Linked DNA regions of Shimia isoporae. The protein of the gene in region 1 interacts with the protein of each later gene in a pairwise test. Links are inferred from orthologs where the notes say so. Each region holds a gene or a part of one and is shown in the gene's direction. Other genes may lie near its edges.

Evidence for each region.
Region 2: the proteins of eno (region 1) and rpe interact in binary tests that used the Escherichia coli proteins (3 or more experiments, as listed by UniProt). The link is inferred for Shimia isoporae from one-to-one orthologs.

The regions. Positions count from the first base shown.
Region 1 is NZ_SMGR01000001.1:1,274,542-1,279,351, reverse strand. Bases 702-3,551 are described here. They hold eno (phosphopyruvate hydratase), read left to right. Parts: upstream 702-1,414; coding sequence 1,415-2,689; downstream 2,690-3,551. Other genes in these bases: BXY66_RS06260 (carbohydrate porin), read right to left, coding at 3,310-3,551; BXY66_RS06265 (phosphoribosyl-AMP cyclohydrolase), read right to left, coding at 2,752-3,225; BXY66_RS06275 (DMT family transporter), read left to right, coding at 702-1,287. Outside these bases: BXY66_RS06280 (hypothetical protein), read left to right, coding at 48-269; more of BXY66_RS06275, read left to right, coding at 412-701; more of BXY66_RS06260, read right to left, coding at 3,552-4,533; BXY66_RS06255 (alpha/beta hydrolase), read right to left, coding at 4,545-4,810. UniProt on the Escherichia coli protein: Catalyzes the reversible conversion of 2-phosphoglycerate (2-PG) into phosphoenolpyruvate (PEP). It is essential for the degradation of carbohydrates via glycolysis.
Region 2 is NZ_SMGR01000003.1:120,195-124,909, reverse strand. The notes cover bases 1,177-3,931. They hold rpe (ribulose-phosphate 3-epimerase), read left to right. Parts: upstream 1,177-2,089; coding sequence 2,090-2,773; downstream 2,774-3,931. Other genes in these bases: BXY66_RS14875 (2-hydroxyacid dehydrogenase), read left to right, coding at 3,397-3,931; BXY66_RS14880 (SH3 domain-containing protein), read right to left, coding at 2,776-3,300; BXY66_RS14890 (urease accessory protein UreD), read right to left, coding at 1,177-1,777. Outside these bases: BXY66_RS14905 (hypothetical protein), read right to left, coding at 1-184; BXY66_RS14900 (urease subunit beta), read right to left, coding at 213-521; BXY66_RS20505 (hypothetical protein), read right to left, coding at 518-685; BXY66_RS14895 (urease subunit gamma), read right to left, coding at 703-1,005; more of BXY66_RS14890, read right to left, coding at 1,010-1,176; more of BXY66_RS14875, read left to right, coding at 3,932-4,383; thpR (RNA 2',3'-cyclic phosphodiesterase), read left to right, coding at 4,387-4,715. UniProt on the Escherichia coli protein: Catalyzes the reversible epimerization of D-ribulose 5-phosphate to D-xylulose 5-phosphate.

The DNA.
Region 1 (4,810 bases):
CAGCCGTTTCCTAACTTTGAGTCAGACCCACAGTTAAGGAAAGCATCATGTCCCACATCGCCCAGCAGACCCGCGCAACAAGCACCACATCTATGGATCGCGCCAAACAACTTGCCCACAAGATCGTCGACGTAATGCAGGCGCAAGGCTACCGCGAAATCGAGTACATTCTCACCGGAAGCCAACTGAAAGTTGTGGCCTGCGCGTCCGGCATGGCCCCAAAAACCGAATACCTGTCCCTCCCGACCGGTGGACTGTCCACGACCTAAAGAGTCCGGACAGAAACGTCCCCGCGTCCACGTCTCTCCCAAAGATGGTCGCGGGGTTCATCAAGCCACAAATCGGCGTGGATCACCCTTGCCATTCCCAATGATCCCTGCGACGCATGTGCGTTCCTTTTGGGGGTCTCTTATGAACAACGTTACCGGCAGCCTACTCGTCATTGCAGCCATGCTTGGTTTTGCCACTGCCGACATGTTCATGAAGCAGCTGACCGGGTCACTTCATCCAGGTCAGGTACTGATGGGCCTCGGTTGCGGATCCGGCGCCATCTTTCTCTCCATAGTCCTGCTGACGCGCGCTCCACTCTTTGATCGCAAGAACTGGACACCGCTCCTGTTGCTTCGATCTGCAAGCGAGGCTGCAAGCGGCGTTATGTTCACCTTGGCCCTTTCCAGGATAGACCTTTCCACTGCCGCAGCCATTTTTCAGGCCATGCCTCTGATCCTGACGCTCTTGGCCGCAATGTTTCTGGGCGAAACCGTCGGTTGGCGTCGATGGAGCGCCCTTGCCATCGGTTTTGCAGGCGTCCTCCTGATTGTCCGCCCTGGCCTCAGTGGCTTCAACGTGAACGCCTTGCTGGTCCTCGGCGCTGCTACAGGCATCGCCATCCGTGACATTCTCACTCGCCGTATCGACCCGGCGGTGTCTTCACATGTGGTCGCTTTGCAGGGTTTTCTCGGCTTCTTTATCGCCGGCACAATCCTGATGGCCTTGTCAGGTGCCCAATTTCAGAGCCTCTCTCCGACAGATCTCGGCCGCTACGCCGGCGCAGCGCTCTTTGGTGCCGCGGGATACTGGGCGATAGTAAACGCGATGCGCATAGGTGAAGCTTCTGCTGTTGCCCCGTTCCGTTATACCCGTCTGGTCTTCGCAATGGCACTTGGTGTGTTGATCCTTGGAGAGCGTCCCGACGCTCTCACATTTGCAGGTTCGGCTTTGATCGTTGCCGCCGGGCTCTACACATTCCTGCGTGAACAAAAGCTGGCCCGCGACGCATCAAGTTGAGCCATCCTGTCACTGTTAGCCCTAAACCTCGCCAAATCGGCCGTTAGCGCTATCAATTTCATTTACTTTTGCACGCCCCCTGCTATGACTGCGCCCAACAATTGGCCAGTTCAGGGAACTCCTCATCATGAGCACCATCATTGACATCTTTGCCCGCGAAATCCTCGACAGCCGCGGCAACCCGACCGTCGAAGTCGACGTGACGCTTGAAGACGGCACAATCGGCCGCGCCGCCGTCCCGTCGGGCGCCTCTACCGGCGCACACGAAGCGGTCGAAAAACGCGACGGCGACAAAAGCCGCTACATGGGCAAGGGCGTGCTGGAAGCTGTGAATGCAGTCAACGGCGAGATCGCAGAGGAACTGGTCGGCATGGACGTCACTGAACAGGTGGCTCTGGATCAGGCAATGATCGAACTCGACGGCACCCCCAACAAAGGCCGCCTGGGTGCAAACGCCATCCTCGGCGTTTCGCTCGCCTGTGCAAAGGCAGCTGCCGACTACACCACACAACCGCTCTTCCGCTACGTGGGCGGCACCTCGGCTCGTGTCCTGCCGGTTCCGATGATGAACATCATCAACGGTGGCGAACACGCCGACAACCCTATCGATATTCAGGAATTCATGATCATGCCGGTCAGCGCGGACAACATCCGCGAGGCCATCCGCATGGGCGCCGAAGTCTTCCACACGCTGAAAAAAGAACTTTCAGCAGCAGGTTACAACACTGGCATCGGTGACGAAGGCGGATTTGCTCCGGCTCTGGAAAGTACCCGCGTCGCGCTGGACTTCATCAAAACTTCGGTCGAAAAAGCTGGCTACAAACTGGGTGAAGACATCTACCTCGCGCTCGATTGCGCCTCATCTGAATACTACAAAGACGGAAAGTACGAGATGGTAGGCGAAGGCAAATCGCTGACGTCGGCAGAAAACGCCCAATACCTCGCCGACCTCTGCAAAGACTACCCGATCATTTCCATCGAAGACGGCATGGATGAAGACGACTGGGAAGGCTGGAAACTACTGACCGACATGATTGGTGACAAAGTCCAGCTTGTGGGCGACGACCTGTTTGTGACCAACCCGACCCGTCTTGCAGATGGCATCGCAAAAGGCGTTGCGAACTCCATGCTGGTCAAGGTGAACCAGATCGGCTCGCTGACCGAAACGCTGCAAGCCGTCGATATGGCCCACCGTGCACGCTACACGAACGTCATGAGCCATCGCTCGGGCGAAACCGAAGACGCTACCATCGCGGATCTGGCAGTTGCCACCAACTGCGGCCAGATCAAAACAGGCTCCCTGTCCCGCTCTGATCGTCTGGCAAAATACAATCAGCTGATCCGCATCGAGGAAGCTCTCGGCGAAACCGCCGAATACGCAGGCCGCTCGATCCTGAAATAAGGTTAGCTGGGTCCCAAAAGAAAGCCCCGCCATTTGGCGGGGCTTTTTGTTTGTTCAACTCGTTATGGCTGATACGGAAGTGAGCTGTGGTGCTGCACAATCCGCAACACGCCATTCGCGTCTTTCTTGTAGCCGAAGCTCTTGTCGACCTTCGTTACGCCGCCATCCTTGTCTGTCAGGATCACCCAGCCCATCCACATCGCCACATCGCCTTCAATGAAGCTTGCAGAGGTCACGCTTTCCATTCCGCGCCAGCCCTTGATGCCAAAACCGCCGTCCAGAGGGTATTCCTCATCATGACCCACGAAGTAGGACAAAGCGCCTTTCTTGGTAGGGCGAAACGTCTGGTCGCCACTCGCCAGCGTCGGCTTGAACAGAACCGGACCAAGACCATACCCATAGGCCGCATCCAGAACGCCCTCTGCAACCTCGCGCGCCGCGTCGATGCCGTCTGCTTCATACGCTTTCGAAATGGCCACAAGTCCGTCGCCCCAGTTCTCGCGGGCCTTGCTCAGTTCTGCTTCAGTGATCGTCACGGGGTATCCCTCTCCTCAGTGCCAATTTGGGGAGTATTTGGCCGATCATTTACCCTGTTTCAAGAGACAAGCCCTCAGGTTGCTTCAGAACACCACACGCGCCCGCAATCCGAACAGGGTAATCGTATCCTGCCCAGGGTTCAGCAAAGGATTGGAAATCACCTGAACCGACGGTGTTATCTGCAGTCCGGGCGAAATCGAGAAACGATAGAATGCCTCAGCCGTGATCTGCCCTTCGCTGGAAGAGGCCCCTTCCGCCCAGTTAAGGCCAAAGCCAGCCGCGTCCGTGTTGCGGCCGTAATAAGCGACCCCAGCCGAAACCGACTTTTCATAAAGCGCGGCTGTTCCCTGACTCACCCCTGCCCGAAAGAACGGCAGCCATTTGTTGTCCAGAAACCAAGCTGCTGAAAACGCCGCGCCCCAATCTTCGGGGCGGCTTCCGTCGTTGGCGGCATCAGCATGCCAAAGCGTCAGGTGGATGTTATCGAAATAGATCCGATCAGGAGACGAGGTATACCCGATCTCGAGGCTCTTGAAGAGATTTCCGTCTTCAAAAACGTCAAAGTTCGGCTTCGTCGGGTCGGCATTCGCATCCGCAACACTGCCGACCATATAAAAGTTATCGCTCAAACGAAGACCGCCCGCGATGCCCAGCCCGGGATTGGGGGCGTTGATTGTCGGGTTGGTGTTGAAGGCAAGGTTCTGAAACCCGGAATACGGGCTGACGGCCGCATACAGGTCGAGAAAATCGGTCACGTCCAGTTGCCCGACTTGCAGCGTCCAGTTTCCATTTTCGGAGCGCTGGGTCCAGAACAGGTTGGTCAGCATTGTGCCATTGCCGTTGAAAGCGGTACCGGTGATCGACAAAGCCCCGCCATCAAGTCCGAGGAACTGTGGCGCTACCGCTCCGTACCGGTGCCGGTTCTCAATCTTGAACGTCAGACTACCGAGTTCCGTGGCCTGCCAGTTGCCGTAAAACCTCGCAATTCCGCCAGCGGCATCGCCCTCGCCAATGTTGGCATTACCCCATTGGCCCAGAGACAGGTAGTCGATGTTGAACTTGAACCCCTGTTCCGCCAAACCGTCTTTCCAAGCGAACCACCCCGGTGCCAGCTTGCGCGGGAAATCCGACCGGAACTGGGGATCGGTCAACCCGTCCCCCGGCTCGAGATCCGCAGCCGTGGAAGAAGGCCCTGACAAACCGCCCGCCTGAGCAGCGACCTCCGCCGGAGTGACAGCAGCCAAACATCCAGCCATAACACCGCCAGCAACAAATCTTTGCAAAGTGTCCTTAATGTGGGTGGCCATGGTCTCTCCTCCTATTCAAACGCGATGGTCACGGGGATACCTGCAATCAATTCGGTAATGCTGCTGGCCCGGTGGCTTCGGTCAAACTGCGCGTGCTGGTTCAAACCATAGCCCAGCAACTGCACGATTTCGGGCGATCCGGCGAATTTCGAGTGGCTGCCGGAAGCCGAGTCGTCAATTTCGCTCAAGTCGATCGCAACAACACCCAACGCGGAAAGAGCGTCGCTGTCCGCGGCGCCGACCCGCGGCACGCCGCCCGCGAGTTTGCGCGAAACGC
Region 2 (4,715 bases), on another replicon or contig:
TCTTCGGAGACTTGGATTTCCCGACGGACGCAACCGCGGTCGGCTCGGAGGGAGCATACGGCGTAAGAAAGGCGAGCGCTGCACGGGTCATCGCGTGGTTGGTGCGCATTTGTCGCTCAACCATACGCGACATCAGAAGGAAGCTGCTGAGCGAGGCCGTAAACGGGGTCGTGACAGGGGTCATAATTGAAGTCTCCTTTTTGAAAATCAGGTCATGAGAGAGGCCCCATAACCTTTTGGTTGAAGCCGAAAATGCGGCGCGCGCCAGAAATGGGTATGAGTGGCACTTCCCGCCGTTGCCCGGGTTCGAACCGCACGGCCGTGCCGGCGGCGATGTCCAAGCGCAATCCGTGGGCAGCAGCGCGATCGAAGTCCAGTGCCGGATTGGTTTCCGCAAAATGATAATGGCTGCCCACCTGGATAGGTCGGTCCCCGGTATTGGCCACCATGAGAGTAGTCACCTCGGCACCATCGTTCAGCGTAAGGTCGCCGTCGGCGGCGAAGAGCTCGCCGGGGATCATTTGCCGGAGCCCGCCCAGAGAGCAACACAGCCCAGAATGAGTCCGCCAATCATTAGGCCAAGCCAGACAGGACTTGTTGCGTGGGGGTGCAAGTGTAGGCCTTCGTGGGCGGCCGCCGGTGCTGCGGCGGTGATTGCGAATGCGGAAACAGCGAAACGTTGCATAGGGTTCTCCTGAACAGTCAGCGAATGGGGTTGTGAACGGTCACGAGTTTCGTGCCGTCTGGGAAAGTGGCCTCGACCTGTACTTCGTGGATCATCTCCGGGATGCCCTCCATACATTGGTCACGCGTGATCACATGAGCGCCGGATTGCATGAGGTCGGCTACAGATTTGCCGTCCCGTGCGCCTTCTACGACGGCGTCCGTGATGAGCGCGATTGCCTCCGGATGGTTAAGCTTAACTCCCCGCGAGAGGCGCTTACGGGCGACTTCCGCCGCCATGGCGATCAGCAGTTTGTCTTTTTCTCTAGGCGTCAGTTGCATGTGTTCAGAGCATCCAGGTTCGAGGTAGTTCAGCGCCGCGCAAGTGACGCAACGCGGGAATGAGAATTTGGCGAAGAGAGTGTCCATCCTCGGCAAGTAGGCGAGCAAAGATCAGGCCCTCACGGATCAAGCTGACTCCGCAGTTAGGCGGCAGAAGTGCGCGCAGCGGGTCAACATGTCGTTCAGCTTCATTGGCGGCGAACAAGAGGGCGGCCATTGCACGATTGCCATTGGCGATTGCGGGGCGGTCCAGATGGGATTGGATGTCGCCTGACAGATTCACCCTGTCGGCAAACTGTATGCGCCCGTCACGACGGATATTTATCTTGTCTTTGATCGACGCCTGATGAACCGTTTCGCCCATGGCGGTGCGACCGAAGATCATCGGTTCCACCATCAAAAAACAGCTGTCCTTTGACAGACCTACATCCAAAGTCCGGTCAACGTTTGCGCCATCAAATATGATGGTTTCCTGAGGAAGCCAGTTCAAGCGCGCGTCGGGAGCCACCGAAATGGATGAGCGAACCTTGGCCGCATTTTCGTCGATGCTGCGATAGGCCCTCTCAGCGGCTTGTGTTGTCACCGTCAGGTGGCTGCCCTTGCCGGCGGTTATTTCGGTATGGAAATCATCTCCTCCGGTAAGCCCGCCTGACGTGTTGAGCAAGACAGCTTCGAGAGAATCCCGACGGCCATGCGGGAACAAAACGCGAGACGATCCCGATAAGCGGAAATCATCCAGAACGCTTTGTTGATCCCGAAACTTGGAACGCACAAGGGCGCGCCCAATGGCGCGCGGTTGCGACTGTGTTGATATGTTCGCTACGGCCGGTATGGTCCCCTCCACTCGGTCTTGCGAGATCGTGGATGGGCTGTTGCCTAATGAACAGGCAGGTCGCTGCGTTTTTGAGTTAACAGACGAAAAAATCGGCAGTTTTCTGAGTTTACCTCGAGGAGTCGCCTAAAAATTGGGCGCGCGGCAAACGGGCGCCGCCGGGAAAGACCGTTGCACTTTGAAGCGGTGCGGCGCATTTTCCCCGCAACGTCGAATCGGCGCGCGCGCCTGCCTCAAATAGGGGAACTCCCAATGTCCTTTGACCGCTCCATCAAAATCGCCCCGTCCATTCTTTCGGCTGATTTCGCCAATTTTGGGCAGGAAATCAGGGCGATTGAGGATCAGGGGGCGGACTGGGTGCATGTCGATGTGATGGATGGGCACTTTGTGCCCAACCTTACTTTTGGTCCGCCTGCTGTTAAGGCTTTTCGCCCGCACGTGAAAACCTTCATGGACGTGCACCTCATGATTGCTCCGGTGGATCCTTACATCGAGGCTTATGCCGAGGCCGGCGCGGATATGATCACAGCGCATGTTGAGGCAGGGCCGCACATCCACCGGACTTTGCAGGCTATCAAAGCACAGGGCGTGAAGGCTGGTGTTGCCCTGAATCCCGGAACGCCCGTTGAAGCCATCGAACATGTTATGGATCTGGCGGATATGGTTCTGGTGATGACCGTGAACCCGGGTTTTGGCGGTCAGAAATTCATTCATTCTGGCGTAGAGAAAACGCGTCGGGTGCGGGAGATGATCGGCGATCGCGAGATTCATATCCAGATTGATGGCGGTGTTACGCCGGAGACTGCACCTTTGGTGGCTGAGGCCGGAGCAGACGTTCTGGTTGCTGGATCTGCAGTTTTCAAAGGCGGTTCTGTTGACAATCCGGAAGTCTATGGCGCGAACATGAAAGCCATCCGAGACAGCATCTCAGGCTAGGGTCAGTCGCGGATCTCGTCGGGGGTGACACCCCACAGGTTTTCCTTGAGCGTCCAGCCCTTGTAGCCGCTGGCATTGAGCTTGCACCAATCAATGTTGCACTCTTCGAGTCTGGCTATCACCCCGAGTTCGAGGTGTGCGGTGACAGGGGTGTTATCGGCAGGTCGTGCCTTGAGCGGTAACATATCGGCTTCGATGATCACAGTGCGCACACCGGATAACAAGGAATAGTGCACCCAACCTCCGGCGCCTTCTATATCTCTTACGCGTCGCCAGTGTTCGTATTCGGCTGTAATCTGAAGTGGCATGTTTCGGCGCGTAAACACCCAATCTATCCGGTGCGTACGGGACGGGCCGCGCCGTACGTTGGCCTTGGATGCCTTCAGCGACACATAACGCGGCAGCGGCAAGTTGGTGACCGGCCCGCGTTTTTCCTCTGCCGCCACGGCAGATGTAAGTGCTGCGATCAGCACGGCGCCCATGAAAACAAGCGATTTTCGACCCAAGATAAACATCTTGCCTGACATTTTCTGCTCTGGAACTCGCGGGGGTTCTTGTGCCCCGTCATTGTGTGGGGCACTGTGACACCAACGCGCTGATTTGGAAAGACCGGAGGCCAATCTATGCCCAAGCAACGTCTGAGTGTTGTCGTGACGCGACGCTTGCCCGAAGCGGTCGAAACGCGGCTTAGCGAACTCTTTGACGTGCGGCTGCGTGACGATGATACGCCAATGCCCCGTGAACAGTTGGCTGAAGCCATGCGGGAAGCAGATGTTTTGGTGCCGACGTTGAGCGACAAGATCGACGCCAACCTTATCGCGCAGGCCGGGGAACGGTTGAAACTGATTGCCAATTACGGGGCGGGTGTTGATCACATTGATGTGGCGTCTGCACGTCAACGGGGTGTTCTTGTGTCCAACACGCCTGGTGTTTCTGCGGATGATACCGCCGACATGGCGCTTGCCTTGATACTAGGCGTGACGCGACGCATTGGCGAAGGCCTGATGCGTATGCAATCCGGTGAGTGGGATGGCTGGGCGCCAACTGCGTTGCTTGGCGGTCGGGTCAGTGGAAAGCGGCTTGGCATTCTTGGCATGGGGCGTATCGGCACTGCGGTCGCGCGTCGTGCGCAGGCTTGTGGCATGCAGATTCATTATCACAACAGAAAGCGATTGCGCCCTGAAATCGAAGAACAATTTGAGGCCACCTATTGGGAAAGCCTTGATCAGATGCTGGCGCGTATGGATGTGATTTCGGTCAATTGCCCACACACGCCGTCAACCTTTCATCTGCTGAATGCACGGCGGCTCAAACTGATGAAACCGGGTGCGGTTATCGTCAACACGTCCCGGGGCGAAGTGATCGACGAGAATGCAATGGTGCGTATGCTTAAGAGTGGCGAGATTGCTGGCGCAGGCCTCGACGTCTATGAGCATGGTGCCGAAATCCATCCGGACCTTCGCGGTCTGCCAAACGTGGTGCTCATGCCACACATGGGCTCGGCCACCGTAGAGGGTCGGATTGAAATGGGTGAGAAAGTTCTCATTAATATCAAGACTTTCGACGATGGCCACCGTCCGCCGGATCTTGTTGTTCCGGCCATGCTCTGACACTTGCGCGCCTTTGTTGCCATTGATCTGAGCGGGTCGGAAGCGGATGGCTTTCTGGATCTGCAGGAACGTTTGGCGGTGGGGCGCTCTGTGCCAGCTGGCAACCTGCATCTGACTCTGGCCTTTCTGGATGAGCAGCCAGAAAGCGCCTTGGAAGCGCTTCACGAAGAACTGGAAGAGGTGCGCCATCCGGCCTTCGAGCTGCGGTTCAGGGGGGTTGACCTTTTTGGAGGTGTGCGCAGCCGCGCGCTGGCGGTACTGGCAGAACAGGAACCTGCGCTGCTGGATCTGCAACAGGCCATAAAACGCTGTCTGCATCGCGTCGGTATTTC